DNA from 2 places in the Shewanella alkalitolerans genome. Region 2 is predicted to be linked to the other one. Evidence: predicted binding sites of a transcription regulator. Region 2 holds the regulator's gene; the other holds the start of a gene.

Region 1 (6,826 bases), 510 kb from region 2:
CAACTGACGGGCCATCTTGGCGTCTCCACCCGTTTGAGCATGATACCTGATATGCTCGATAGTTTCGCCTACTTCGACATTCATGCCTATGGTTTGGCGAGGTATCTCATACCAGGGTTCCTGCTTGGTCAGGCCAACGGCATTGGTTCTTAATACCACGGGGATCAGGTCTGTGTTTGTGCGCAGGGCGATATTGGCTGCGCCCCTTGCAAATTCGTTAACTATCTCGCCCTTAACGGTACGTGTGCCCTCGGGAAAGATGATCATGTTAGTTCCTTGGGCCAGCACCTCGCTGCAATCCTTGAGCAGGAGGTCGGCGCCGCGGTTGGGAATATAACCGGCGCAGGAGACTACGCCCCGCAGGAAGGGGTTGCGCCATAGCCCTTGCTTGACGATACAGCCGACATTGGGCATCAGGCTGATCAGCACCACCACGTCGACCAGGGTTGGATGGTTGGCGATGATCACCTTGCCCTTGGCACTTTCCAGCCGATGCAGATCTTGGGTGGTCACCCGAATCACCCCGGCCCAGGTGAGCATACGCACGAAGCCGCGAAACATCAGATGCACAGCGCGCTGTACCCGGGCGATACGCACCTGCTGGCTGCCGGGCCAGAATCTCAGCACGGGCAATATGGTGAGTGAGCTGAGCAGGCCTCCCAAACCGAAGGCGATATAGCAGCTCACCCCGCCCAGCCAGCGAGGAATATAAGCGATGCCGGTCAGGCGTTTGGCGACGACCTGACTAGTCATGGCAGATTCGCACCAGGTATTGATTCAGGCGCCCTTCGAGCGGTTGCTGGGCGGCGATGGCGTGGATCAGTTGGCCAAAGCTCAGCGGCTGCGCCGCCGCTAATTCGGAGGCATCTGGCTTGGTTTCAATGATTAGCTGAGTGCCTGAAACCTGATCTTGGCATAGAGACAACTGCAGCGCGATGGCGAGCGGCAGTTCGGGTTCCTGGGTAAATTCTTTGTAGATATCTGATACGGGCTCGTCGCCAAACACCAGCAGCAGCGGCGAGTTGTCCTCCGCCAGTTGTCCATAGGCCTCGACAAGGGCCTGGGTGAGGGTGGCCTCACCGGCGGCAATCGAGGTCGAAGGCGCGCGGTTATCTGTCAATATGCTGAAGATGCCGCTGGCGGTGTTATGTACCGACTGGCTGAAACCTATGGGCGAAATGGGCTGCTGGCGCACTATGTCCTGCAGCAGATCCACTGTGCGATTAAGCTCGCCGTGGCGAGAGGCGAAGATGGTGCGGCATTGGGCGGGCGCGTCGCACTGAAAGGCGACATCCAACAACATCTTGGTGAGCTTGCTAAAGCGTCGCCTTTGCATGGCGGGTACTTGCTTCAGCGCCGGGGCGGCCTGAGCGAGCTGCTCGGCATCTGCCGGCGGCGTTGGCCATGTCTGCCAATCGCTTAAGCACTGGTATAGGGGAGACCAGGCGCCCGCAGAATGAATGTGAAAGTGTAACCGCACTACTTTGCCTCTAAATACAGCGTCTTGCTGATGTTTTCCATAACCAGAAACTGAGCCACAAGGTGTATTTGTGGGGCGGCTATTGTACACCCTTTGACGGGTGACATAAATATGTGATTGATCTGTTGCTAGATAGTGTGAACTGAGGAGGTAGGAGGGAGCTCGCCCACGGGGAGATGGGCGAGCTGGGGGTTATGACTGTTTGAGCTGCTTCTTGAGCTTACGCAGGGCGGCCTTGACCTTCTTGCTGTTTTCCGGACCCATGCGGATCATCAGCTTCTGAGCATTGGGCAGGCTCTCGAGCTGAGGGTCGACAAACTTATAGTTTACGCTGACGCTGTCCAGCTCAATCGGCGCGTCGATGACGGGGGCGGATAGCATGACGTCTATCGCCTCTAGCATACGGTCATCGAAATTCATGTCGGGATAACCCAGCTCGGCAAAGGCCTCACCCAGAAGCGGCTTCACCTTGTTATAGGTGCTAAGCAGCTGCTCCTCGTCCAGGTTATCGACGAAGTTCGCATAGAGATCATACCTATGGTAGCTGTCGGGATTGAGGTAGGTCTTGTTGGTCACCTCGGAGACGGTAAACTTGCTGTTGGGCGCCTTGAGTGGGCTCACCTTGCGGGCCAGCTCGCCCTGAGCCAGGTTGTCGACGAACACCACGAAGTGTCTGACGATATCTTTCTCGACCAGTAGCGGGTCAATCTTCATGCCGTTGGCGACTTCGACCGTCTTGTCATGAACATATTGATCGCTTTCGGCCAGTGTCGGAAGGGTCTCAACCGCCTCGGCTGGTGCTTCTTCTACCTGGGTTTCAGGCTCCGGCGCCAGGTTTTCTGGCTCAGGCAGGGCCGCATCGGTTGGCAGGGGCTGCTCCGGCTCTGGCTCTGGCAGGGTGATAGGGGCTGGCAATTCAGGCTCGGGCGCGGGTTCGTCACTGCCCAGGAAATAGTAGGCGCCGGCGGCGAGCAACACTAATATGATCACCACGGCAATGCTGAGCGCATTGATCCCGCTGCGCGCTGTCTGTGGGGCAATTCTATCTTCTTGACTGACTTGCATGAGATTTCCTTGAATTGTGGCTGGAATAAGCCCTGTGACCACAGAGGCCTCTTTCCATTCTGCAAAATTCACCGGGCTTGTCTAGGGGCGGCCAGTGAAATAAAAAATATTTAATTGTTAGCTGAGTTAGGCCTGCACGTATTGCTGGCGCTCCCCTAACCAACGCAGCACTATGGCGTCAACATTTTCCGGCACCTCTTGCATCACATGTTGGGCCAATTTCTGTATGTGGGGGATGAGGGCCTGATCCCGCACTAAGTCGGCTATCTTCATGTCGGCGATACCTGTCTGCTTGGTGCCTAAGACCTCCCCCGGTCCGCGGATCTCGAGATCTTTCTGGGCGATCACGAAGCCGTCGTTGCTGTCTCTAAGCACCCCCAGACGCTGGGTGGCGGTATGGGAAAGCGGCGCCTTGTAGAGCAGCACACAGTGGCTGGCCACGGCGCCACGGCCGACACGCCCCCGCAGCTGATGCAGTTGGGCGAGACCCAGGCGCTCGGGGTTTTCGATGATCATCAGGCTGGCGTTGGGCACGTCGACCCCCACCTCGATCACTGTGGTAGCCACCAGTAGCTGTATGCTGCCGGCCTTGAAGGCGTCCATGATCGCCTGTTTCTCGGCGGGTTTCATGCGGCCATGTACCAGGCCGATGGACAGCTCTGGCAGCAGCTGCTTAAGCTCCTCGGCCGTGTCTTCGGCGGCCTGACACTCCAGCACCTCGGATTCTTCGATCAGGGTACAGACCCAGTAGGCCTGACGCCCATCTTGCAGCGCGGCCCGGCGCACGCGATCGATCACCTCACCGCGGCGATTGTCTGAGATGGCGACCGTGGTCACCGGCGTGCGCCCCGGCGGCAGCTCGTCGATGATGGAGGTATCGAGATCCGCATAGGCGGTCATCGCCAGGGTGCGGGGGATAGGGGTAGCCGTCATGATCAGCTGGTGTGGGTGGAAGCCCTGGCTGATCCCTTTCTCTCGCAGCCCCAGGCGCTGATGCACCCCGAACCTGTGCTGCTCGTCTATGATGATCAACGCCAGACGGTTGAACTCGACCTGCTCCTGAAAGATGGCGTGGGTGCCGATGACGATATGGGCCTCGCCGCTCTTGATCTGCTGCAGCGACTGCGCCCGAGCCTTGCCCTTTAGCTTACCCGCCAGCCAGCCGACCGTTAGGCCGAGGGGCTCAAACCAGGCGGCGAAGTTGTTGGCGTGCTGCTCGGCGAGCAGTTCAGTCGGCGCCATCATGGCGACCTGATAGCCGCTCTCTATGGCCTGCAGCGCCGCCAGCGCCGCCACTAGGGTTTTGCCCGAGCCCACATCGCCCTGCACCAGGCGCATCATAGGGTGTTCCTTGTCGAGATCTTGGGTGATATCGGCAACCACTCGCTGCTGGGCGCCAGTGGGCTTGAAGGGTAAGGATGCCAGGAAGGGATTGAGTAGCTGTCCTGTAGGCTGCATCGCGATGGCCTTATCGTGATTGCTGCGGGCCCTGAGCTGTAACATGCTCAGGTTGTGGGCCAGCAGTTCCTCCTGGATCAGCCTCTGCTGCGCCGGATGTGTGCCCTGCTCTAGGGCAAAGGGGCTGACCTCGCTCGGGGGCCTGTGCAGCAGCTGCAGCGCGTCGACCAATGAGAGCTGATTAGGCCTCAGCTGAGGCGGCAATAGTTCGGTCAGGGCGCCATGGGCCAGCAGGGCCAGGGCTTGATCCGTCAAACGGATCCAGCTCGCCTGCTTGAGTCCCTCTGTGGTCGGGTAGATAGGCGTCAGGGTATCGCTGAGGCTAAAGTCGCTCTCGCCGTGGAGCATCTTGTATTCCGGGTGGATGATCTCTCGGTGAAGCTTGCCCCGGCGCACCTCGCCATAGGCGCGAATGCGCTCGCCCTCTTCGAGGCCGTTACGCATGGCGGCGGAGAAGTTGAAGAAGCGCAGCGTTATAGTGCCCGAGTCGTCGCGTACCGTGCAGGTGAGCATGCGCTTGCGGCCCTGGACTATCTGGGTCGATTGTATTGTACCCTGTATGGTGCCGTAGCTACCGGGATAGAGGGCGGCGATGGGATAGATCTGGGTGCGGTCTTCGTAGCGTAGCGGCAGGTGAAACAGCAGATCCTGGACTGTATTGATGCCGAGTTTTTCCAGCCGCTGCGCCATCTTGGCGGCAACGCCCTTTAACTCTGTCACAGCCATGAGATCGAGTCTATCCACGCTTTGTACCCATTTGATTTAGCGTTCTATTTAACCAGAACCTGAGCCTATTACTGTAAATATATACATATACTATCAGAGTTCGGCATGAACGCAATCTCGCGTTAACCATGGCAGGTTAAAGCCTGAGGTCATAGTTTGAGGTTACAGCCAGCCCTTTTGCTTGGCGATGCGGGCGGCGTCGATGCGATTGCTGGCATTGAGTTTAGCGATGGCCTCGGAGAGATAGTTACGCACAGTGCCTTCGGCGATGAACAGGGTGGCGGCGATCTCGGCGCTGGAGCGTCCCTCGCTGGCGAGCCTGAGCGCCCGACGTTCCTTATCGTTCAGCGGGTCTTGTTCGCCGACGGCCATGATGGCCAGTTCGGGATCTATGATGCGCTTGCCGCGGCAGACGGCGTTAATTGCCTGGATCAGTGTCTCGGAGGGCGCGTCCTTGAGTAAGAAACCGCCCACGCCCGCCTCGATGGCACGCTTAATATAGCCTGCACGGCCAAAGGTGGTCAGGATAATGACCTTAGTCGGCGCCGCTTGATTTTGACACCATTGAGCCAGCTCCAGTCCGCTGAGGCCTGGCATCTCAATGTCGGTCAGCAGCAGGTCGAACTCCTGCTGCTTGAGCAGGCTCAGAGCTTGGTCGCCGTCACAGGCCTGGATCACCTCAAAGTCGCCTTCTAGGGTGAGGAGCGCGGCAAGTGCGCCCCTGACCATGGCTTGATCTTCGGCGAGTAATATCTTCATCTTGTCTCTATCCCTGATTTGGTAACTCGATGATAAATTGCGGGTTTGGCTCGAGCCCAATACTGAGTGTACCACCTAAGGGGCGCAGTCGCTCACGAATGCCTGTGAGGCCATTGCCTTCGCTGAGCTGCCTCAGCTTACCATTGTCTGTGACCGAGATCCGCAGCCCCTGAGGTGTTGCCGACAAGTCGATATTACAGCTATCGCCTTGGCTATGACGCACAACATTGTTGCACAGCTCGGTCAGGCTGAGGATCAGCTGGGTCTCGATTTCCTGTGGCTGTGATGGCAGCTCACCAGAGAGGGTAACGGCCATGCCCTTGTCCCTCAGCATCTGGCACAGGTGCGTCAGGGCGGCGTCTAACCCTTTGTGTTTGTAGCCTGATACCGTTTGGCGGATCTGGCTGAGGCTGTCGCGGGCGATGGTTTCCAGTTCTGCCAGCTCGGCGCTGGCCTGATCGGCTTGCCCCTTGGCAAATAGTTTGCGCGCCAGCTCCGCCTTGAGTGAGATAGAGGAGAGCGAGTGCCCCATGATGTCGTGCAGATCCCGGGCGATACGTTCGCGCTCTAGCATGGTGGCGAGCTGGCGTATCTCCTGCTGACTCTGCCGCTGGGCGCGCTTGGCTTCGACCCGCTTACGCTCAGCCACGCCAAAGAAACCCACGCCGGTGATCAGGGCGACGCCATAGACTGCAAAGTAGTAGTGAATACCTAGGGTTAGGCTGAGCAGCGTCAGGATGACGGCCAAGCCGATAAGGCTGGCGAGGGCCTTGGGCAAGGAGTAGTTAAAGCCGATAAAGAAACCGGCAAAGGTAAACAGGGACAGCGAGCCGATATTAACCGGCGTGATCAGACAGGCCAGGGCGATGATCAGCAAGATAGGCTGGTAGGCGGTTTGACTCGGGCTGCGGTGGGCCCAAAAATAGCAGTAGATAAAGGGCACCAGCACGACCAGACTCAGGACTATGTGCCAGGTGGGCATAGTCTGCAAGAATAGCGGGATGAAATAGAAGCCCAGGTTGATCAGATAGACCCAGGCGAGCTTATCTTCGGTCGCCCGCTCGATATCTAGGGTGTGTGGAATAGGGTATTTGTCCATCTTCTTTATCCTAGGTGCCACTAAGTCCATGATGTTGAGCTATGAGCGCTCTAACGCTTAGCCGTCTGGCTTAGTGGCAACCGATATTGAGCCGATTACTTTAGTGGTTCTGTTTTAGCAGGAAATTTGCCCAGGCATAATCGGCCTGTACCTGCAGGGCGGCCTGCCAATCGGCAATGGCTCCCGCCTTGTCACCGAGATTCTGCTTGGCTAAGCCGCGCCAGGTGTAGGCCTCTGCC
Region 2 (6,826 bases):
GTTGATGATGGCGTAGATCATCACCCCAAAGACGACTAGGCCTATGGCACAACAGATATAGAGAATCGTCATATGAAGGCTAAACACCTTATTGCTGATCTCTGTGACCCCTGATGTCATATTCAGGGGCATATCTGCTGCGAGTATGGTGGGCGTAAATAGCAACGCCAGCAAACAACACAACACTTGCTTCACTAGACTTCTCCTCTGTCAATTGCGAAGGCAACTACAAAGAAGAGCCACACAGTATGTCTCGGCTCTATGCAAACTCTTCAGTTCCCAAAAAAGCAACGATGACTTCAAAGTGCGTCGGTGGTGAATCTCTTGTTCTGCTGGTGGTGACCACGCTTGCACTTACGGCTGAATATATCAGACCAATTTCAGCTTCTGTGGGCGAGGTATTACAGGTTCATTTTCGCCGCTCAAGCCGACAACCAAATTGTGCGATATAACAAATAATCGTTGATATCTCTTACTAACTTAATGGCTGTTTAAATATTGATCAAGATCACTTTTATTTTATTTTGCTAAACAAAACAGACACAAAAACGCCCCTTGCGGGGCGTCTGTATGGAAAGGTAGAGCGCGGAATATCAGTGTATTGAACCGAACAGACTCAAGGTCTGGCCGCCGAGATCCTCTTGGGGAAAAGGGTTGGCAGGTAAGTGACCGTTCGCATCTTCGATCACCACTCCCAGGGCGCGGGTATTCTTGGCAACTATCTGTAGGCGACGACTGTCACGGGCATCCAGGGTTTGTGCCCAGCAGATCACCGCACTGGATGTACCACTTGTGAGGGCTTTTTCCATCGCCCACAGGGTTTCGACCTCATCTTTGCTGTGTACCAGTAGGATGCGATCCATACGCACACCGCCGTCGGCCAGCATCTGCTTGTAGCCTATGTTAGGTGGGCTGATCAACACCACCCATTGCCCCTGCTGACTGAGTCTGGCTAGCTCCGGGGTGAGGGCCTGCAGCTCTTGCTTGCCCTGGGTCGAACTTGCCGTAGTCGAGATAGTGTTGCCATCGCCGCGCTTTAGTGAGCTGTCGAGATCGACCCACAGCCCTGGATGGCGTGGCGCCATGCCCATTAGGTTGTTCATTGCCAGTCTCCATTTCGAATCACGCCGACGGCCAGGCCTTCGATGCTCAGGCTCTGGGTGGTGAGATCCACCACGATAGGGGAGTACTCTTCATTCTCAGCATGCAGGTAGACGGTACTGCCACGTTTCTCGAAGCGTTTAACCGTTACATCATCTTCCACGCGGGCCACGACTATCTGGCCGTTTCTTGCCTGTTCTACCTTATGTACCGCCAGTAGGTCGCCCTCGAGAATACCTATATCTTTCATACTGTCCCCCCTGACGCGCAGCAGAAAATCGGCGCTGGGGCGGAACATGCTAGGGTCAACCTGATAGTGTTGCTCCACATGCTCCTGGGCCAGGATGGGCTCACCGGCGGCTACCTGACCTATAAGGGGCAGGCCGAGATCTTCTGGCTCTTCCTCTTGGGTCAGCTTGATGCCACGTGAGGTGCCGGGCATGATTTCGATGCAGCCTTTCTTTGCCAGGGCCTTGAGGTGTTCCTCGGCGGCGTTGGCACTCTTAAAGCCTAATCGACGCGCAATCTCGGCACGGGTAGGCGGCATGCCCGTGTCGGCAATATTGCGTTTTATCAGATCTAAAATCTCGGCTTGTCTCGGGGTTAAGGGTCTCATGATTAATCCTGTCTTTCCATACAGTACCTGTCAGTATATACAGTATTTTATACAGTGCAAGTATTAACCAGATTTTCTCCCAATCCCATCAAGCGATTAGCCGAGTCTGGCCTTTTCAAGGGAGAGCAGCAGATGATGATAATCGTCGATGGCCGGGAAGTCGGCAAACTGTTTGTGAGGCTTCTGGCTGTCGGGATTCTTGATCCCCAGCTGGTAGCCGACGCCGGCCTGCTTGGCTGCCTGCAGTATGGGCTCGCTGTCGTCGATAAACAGGCAGCGGCTGGGATCCAGGGAATACTGATTAAACAGGTGGCGCCAAAATTGTGGGTGTTCCTTGGGATAGCCGGTGGCGTGACTCGAGAGCATCTCATCGAGCCCGTTAGCCAGATCTGTATGCTCGAGTTTCAGTGCCAGGCTGTGGGGATGGGCGTTGGTGACCAAGATGCGCCGCTTGCTGTGTCTGGCCAGTGCAGTGAGAAAGGGCATGCTGTCCTGACGCAGCTGGATCCTGTCCACCAGAGTGTGGTGCAAAGCCAGGATGTCTAAACCCAGCTCCTGTTGCCAATATTCCAGGCAATACCACTCCAGGGTGCCGAACACCTTGGCGTAGGCATCCTCCACCAGTTGTTGGGCGTCGGCCTTTGGGATCTGCCTTTGTTCACACAAGGCCTGAGGCACCAGGCTAAGCCAGAAATGGTTGTCGAAATGCAGATCCAACAGGGTGCCGTCCATATCCAGCAGCACGGTATCTATCTTATTCCAGGGAAACATAAAGCGAGTAAAAAAATTCCTTGGTTTGAGTTGTGGATTAGGCCCATCATAGTAAGATTGAGTGGTTAAGCAAACGCCATTTTTATCAGGAAGTTTCATGCCGGACAAAAAGCCGCAGATCCTACATGCCGAAGTTGTTGCCCAGAGCCGTCTGTTTCAGATAGAGCAGGTGCATTTAAAATTTTCGAACCAGGTTGAGCGCCAGTATGAGCGCATGAAGGGCAACGCCCGTGGCGCCGTGATGGTGGTGCCTGTGCATGGCGAGGAGCTATTGCTGGGACGCGAATATGCGGCGGGCACCCACAGCTATGAGCTGGGTTTCCCCAAGGGCCTGGTGGATCCCGGCGAGACCCATGCTGAGGCGGCCAACCGTGAGCTGCAGGAAGAGATAGGTTTTGGTGCGCGTAAGTTGACCCATCTGATGGAGTTGAGCCTGGCGCCAGGCTACTTTGCCAGCAAGATGCAGATCTTCGTCGCCGAAGATCTGTATGAGAGTCGATTGCAGGGTGACGAGCCCGAACCCATAGAGGTGGTACGCTGGCCATTGAGCCAGTGGTCTGAGCTGTTATTAGAAGATGATTTTTCCGAATCTCGAAGCGTTAGCGCCTTGTTTTTGGCACAGAAACATCTAAAACTAAAGTAGTTAAACCGAATTATCATATTAGGCATTGCCAGATGTAGGCTGTTGGAGTTGTGATGAAGCCAGAAGAGTATGTTGAGCAGGCGATTTCGATTGCCATCGAGGCGGGTGAGGCCATCAAAGGGATCTACCTCGAGGGCAGTTTTGACAAAGAGGTGAAATCCGACAATACCCCGGTAACCTCTGCCGATATCGCGGCCCACAAGATCATCTCTTCTCAGCTAAGCAGCCTTACCCCTGAGATCCCTGTCCTCTCTGAAGAAGATGCCGATATTCCTTTCTCCGAGCGCGCCGATTGGCAGCGTTACTGGTTGGTAGACCCTCTCGATGGCACGGGTGAGTTTATCGCCGGTAGCGGCGACTTCTCGGTGATCATCGCCCTGGTCGAGCACAATCGTCCCATCATGGGAATCGTCTATGTGCCCATGACGGGTGTGGTTTACTATGCCGTGGCAGGCCTGGGTGCCTACAAGCGTAGCAGCAAGGGCGAGGTGCGTATCGCCAGCAAGCAGCTGACCAAAGACGATGAGCCCTGCCTGCGTCTGGCGGTGAGCCGCCGTCAGGATCCTCAATCTGTGTTGAAGCTTTTCAATCATCCTAAGCACTGTGAACTCGTGGTGCTGGGCGGTGCGGCGCTAAAGAGCTGCCTGGTGGCAGAGGGCCGCGCCGACTGCTATGTGCGCATTGGCCCAACCGGCGAGTGGGACACAGGTGCGGCGCAGATCATCATCGAAGAGGCCGGTGGCCAGGTGATGGATCTCGAGTTGCAGCCGTTGAGCTACAACGAGCGCGAATCACTAGAGAACCCCAACTTCATCGTCGTGGGCTCGACTTACCTGCCATGGGATGAGCTGTTAACCGGTGAATAATCCTAATCTTATCAGTGTCGAGGCGGCTTGTAAGACTCAGCTGCCGGCGATCTATCGTCTCGAGCAGGGGCTCTTTGGCGACCATGCCTACCCGGATTTTTTCTTTCGTCAGAGCTTCGATTGCTGGCCGAGCGGGCTGCTTGTCGCCTGCGATAACGCTGAACGCCTGCTCGGTTACATCTTGCTGGCAAGGAGTGAACAGGCCGACTGTGCCTGGATCCTCTCTGTGGCCGTCGACGATGCCGCTCAGGGTCGGGGCATAGGCAGGCGCCTGATCACCGAGTCTCTGAGTGCGCTGCCAGATGGTGTGGCTCAGGTGAAACTCACAGTTGCGCCGGAGAATCCCGCAAGACACCTCTATGCTAAGCTGGGCTTTGTCGAACAGGAGTTGGAAGCCGATTATTTCGGCCCGGGCGAAGACAGGATCCTCATGATACTCCAGCGATAAAATCCTACCTATTAACTACCCGGTGAAAAATAATCTTATTGTGAACATTGTTTTTTATTTTGCTTGCTGGTAACTTGTGCACAAATTGACAGCGCGATGGAGCCGAGATGGCAAGACGCAAAGAACATACTCATGATGAGATTCGGGCGATGGCGACCGCCGCCGTGCTGCGCCACCTGGAGGTCGAGCCGCTCGATAGCCTGAGCCTGCGCAAGGTCGCGGCGGCCATAGGTTATGTGCCCAGCACCCTGGTGAATCTCTTCGGTAGCTATCAGGGCTTATTGCTGGCGGTTGCCGAGCAGACTCTGGACGAGCTGTATCGGCGCCTGGCCGCGAAAGCTCAAGCTTTTCAAGATCACGCCTCTCAAGATCATGCCTCTCAAGATCTAGCCGTTCAAAGCCAAGCGTCTGAGTCGAGTCAGCTTGAGGCGATGGCCACGGCCTATCAGCAATTTGCCTTCGACCAGCCAAGGGCGTTTCAGTTGGTCTTCGAGCTAAAGGCGACGGAGGAGCAGGGACTGAGCGATCACCATGCCCAGCTAATCGCGCAGCTGTTCGGCCTGATTGAGTCATGCCTTGCGCGTCTGCTGCCCGAGCTTTCTGCCGAGCAACTATTACTGGCGAGCCGCGCCCTGTGGGGCGGCGTCCATGGTTTGGTGAGTCTGGCGCTGGACGATAAGCTCTTTGCCCCAGGTATCGGTATTGAGCAGGCCATTAGTCATCATCTCGCGGTACAACTTAAAGGATTGGGTTATGACAAGGAGGCGTTATGTTGTTAACCAAGCGGTTTTTCCCTTATTTTGCGACCCAGTGTCTGGGCGCGCTTAACGATAATATCTACAAGAATGTGCTGCTGCTGATGGTGACCTACAGCCAGATAGAGAGCCTGCCCATCAGCGTCAACCTGTTTGTTAACCTCGCCGCCGGCGTGTTTATCCTGCCTTTCTTCCTGTTTTCAGCTCACGCCGGTGTGGTGGCAGATAACATGGATAAGGCCAAATTGATCAGACGCTTAAAGCAGCTTGAGTTGGTGATCATGTCCTGCGCCGCCATGGCGATCTTGACCCAGAGTTACATGATGATGTTGCTGCTGCTCTTCTTGACCGGTAGCCAGTCGGCCTATTTTGGGCCGGTCAAATACTCGCTGTTGCCTCAGGCTTTGGCGGAAGATGAGCTGGTGACGGGCAATGCCTGGGTAGAGATGGGCACCTTCTTGTCGATCTTGATAGGTACACTCAGTGCCGGGCTTCTGGTGGCCAGCGACAAGGGCATTATAGCTACCGCGGCGACCGTGTTTGTGCTGGCCGTTGCCGGTTACCTGGCCAGCCGTGCGATCCCTGCCATGCCGCCACAGGGAAATGTCACTAAGATACGTTTCGCGCCTCTGTCTGGCACCTGGCGCAGCATCGCCAAGGTGAGGAAGACGCCGAGTATCTGGATGGCCATCTTAGCGATCAGTTGGTTCTGGTTCCTCGGGGCGACCTATCTGACCCAGTTCCCCAACTTTGCCAAGTTGCATCTGCACGCCGATGCCACCGTGGTCTCACTCCTGTTGGCGCTCTTCTCTATCGGGATTGCCGCGGGCTCCTTCCTGTGTGAGCGCTTCTCCTTCGGTCATGTGGAGCTGGGGCTGCTGCCCTTTGGCGTGGCTGGGCTAACTCTGTTTGGTGTGGATCTGCTGTGGTCGCTGCCCGAGTTGCCCGCCCAGGCCGAGACCATCTATAGCTTTAGCAGCTTTATCGCCGAGTCACAGCACTATAGGGTGATGTTTGCCCTGTTTATGGTGGGGGTGAGCGGTGGCCTGTTTATCGTGCCCCTGTACGCCTTTATTCAGTCGCGCGCCGACCGGGGCGAGTGTGCTCAGGCGATTGCCGCGAACAATATCATGAATGCCCTGTTCATGGTGGTCTCGGCGGTCATGTCTATCTTGTTGCTAGAGGTGTTTGGCTGGCAGATCACAGAACTCTTCCTGTTGCTGGCGCTGCTCAATGCCGTCGTCGCCCTCTATGTCTATAGTCAGGTGCCCGAGTTTACCCAGAGATTTGTCAGTTACCTGCTGAGCCATATCCTGTATCGCGTGAAGGTTACCGGCCGTGACAAGCTGCCCAGCGAAGGCGCCGGCATCATAGTGTGCAACCATGTGAGCTATGTGGATGCCTTGATCATCATGGGCGCCTCGACCCGCCCGATCCGTTTCGTGATGGATAAATCTATCAGCGAGATGCCGCTGCTCAAGTATCTGTTTCGCCATGCGGGGGTGATCCCCATCTGTTCGCCGCGTCAGAGTGAGGCCACCTATAATCAGGCGTTCGAGTCTATCCATCAGGCGCTGGCCGATGGCGAGCTGGTGTGTATCTTCCCCGAGGGGCGTCTGACGCCTA

The links. The regulator LexA, encoded in region 2, represses DNA repair genes until DNA is damaged. The targets are predictions, from matches to a motif close to TACTGTATNNNNATACAGTA.
Region 1: a site for LexA is predicted at 4,799-4,818, ahead of recG (ATP-dependent DNA helicase RecG). Genes of this name have one in related genera too.

Annotation. Positions count from the first base shown of each region.
Region 1 covers NZ_CP080422.1:4,152,893-4,159,718, reverse strand. Annotated here, with positions in the region: gene K0J45_RS18010 (lysophospholipid acyltransferase family protein) at 1-753, opposite strand, end outside; gene K0J45_RS18005 (beta-ketoacyl synthase chain length factor) at 746-1,480, opposite strand; gene K0J45_RS18000 (DUF3014 domain-containing protein) at 1,673-2,545, opposite strand; gene recG (ATP-dependent DNA helicase RecG) at 2,672-4,747, opposite strand; gene K0J45_RS17990 (response regulator transcription factor) at 4,892-5,488, opposite strand; gene K0J45_RS17985 (sensor histidine kinase) at 5,496-6,587, opposite strand; gene K0J45_RS17980 (tetratricopeptide repeat protein) at 6,688-6,826, opposite strand, start outside.
Region 2 covers NZ_CP080422.1:136,601-143,426, forward strand. Annotated here, with positions in the region: gene coxB (cytochrome c oxidase subunit II) at 1-195, opposite strand, end outside; gene K0J45_RS00630 (cell division inhibitor SulA) at 594-1,103, opposite strand; gene lexA (transcriptional repressor LexA) at 1,100-1,717, opposite strand; gene yrfG (GMP/IMP nucleotidase) at 1,814-2,488, opposite strand; gene nudE (ADP compounds hydrolase NudE) at 2,586-3,131, shown strand; gene cysQ (3'(2'),5'-bisphosphate nucleotidase CysQ) at 3,185-3,997, shown strand; gene K0J45_RS00655 (GNAT family N-acetyltransferase) at 3,990-4,445, shown strand; gene K0J45_RS00660 (TetR/AcrR family transcriptional regulator) at 4,553-5,224, shown strand; gene K0J45_RS00665 (MFS transporter) at 5,215-6,826, shown strand, end outside.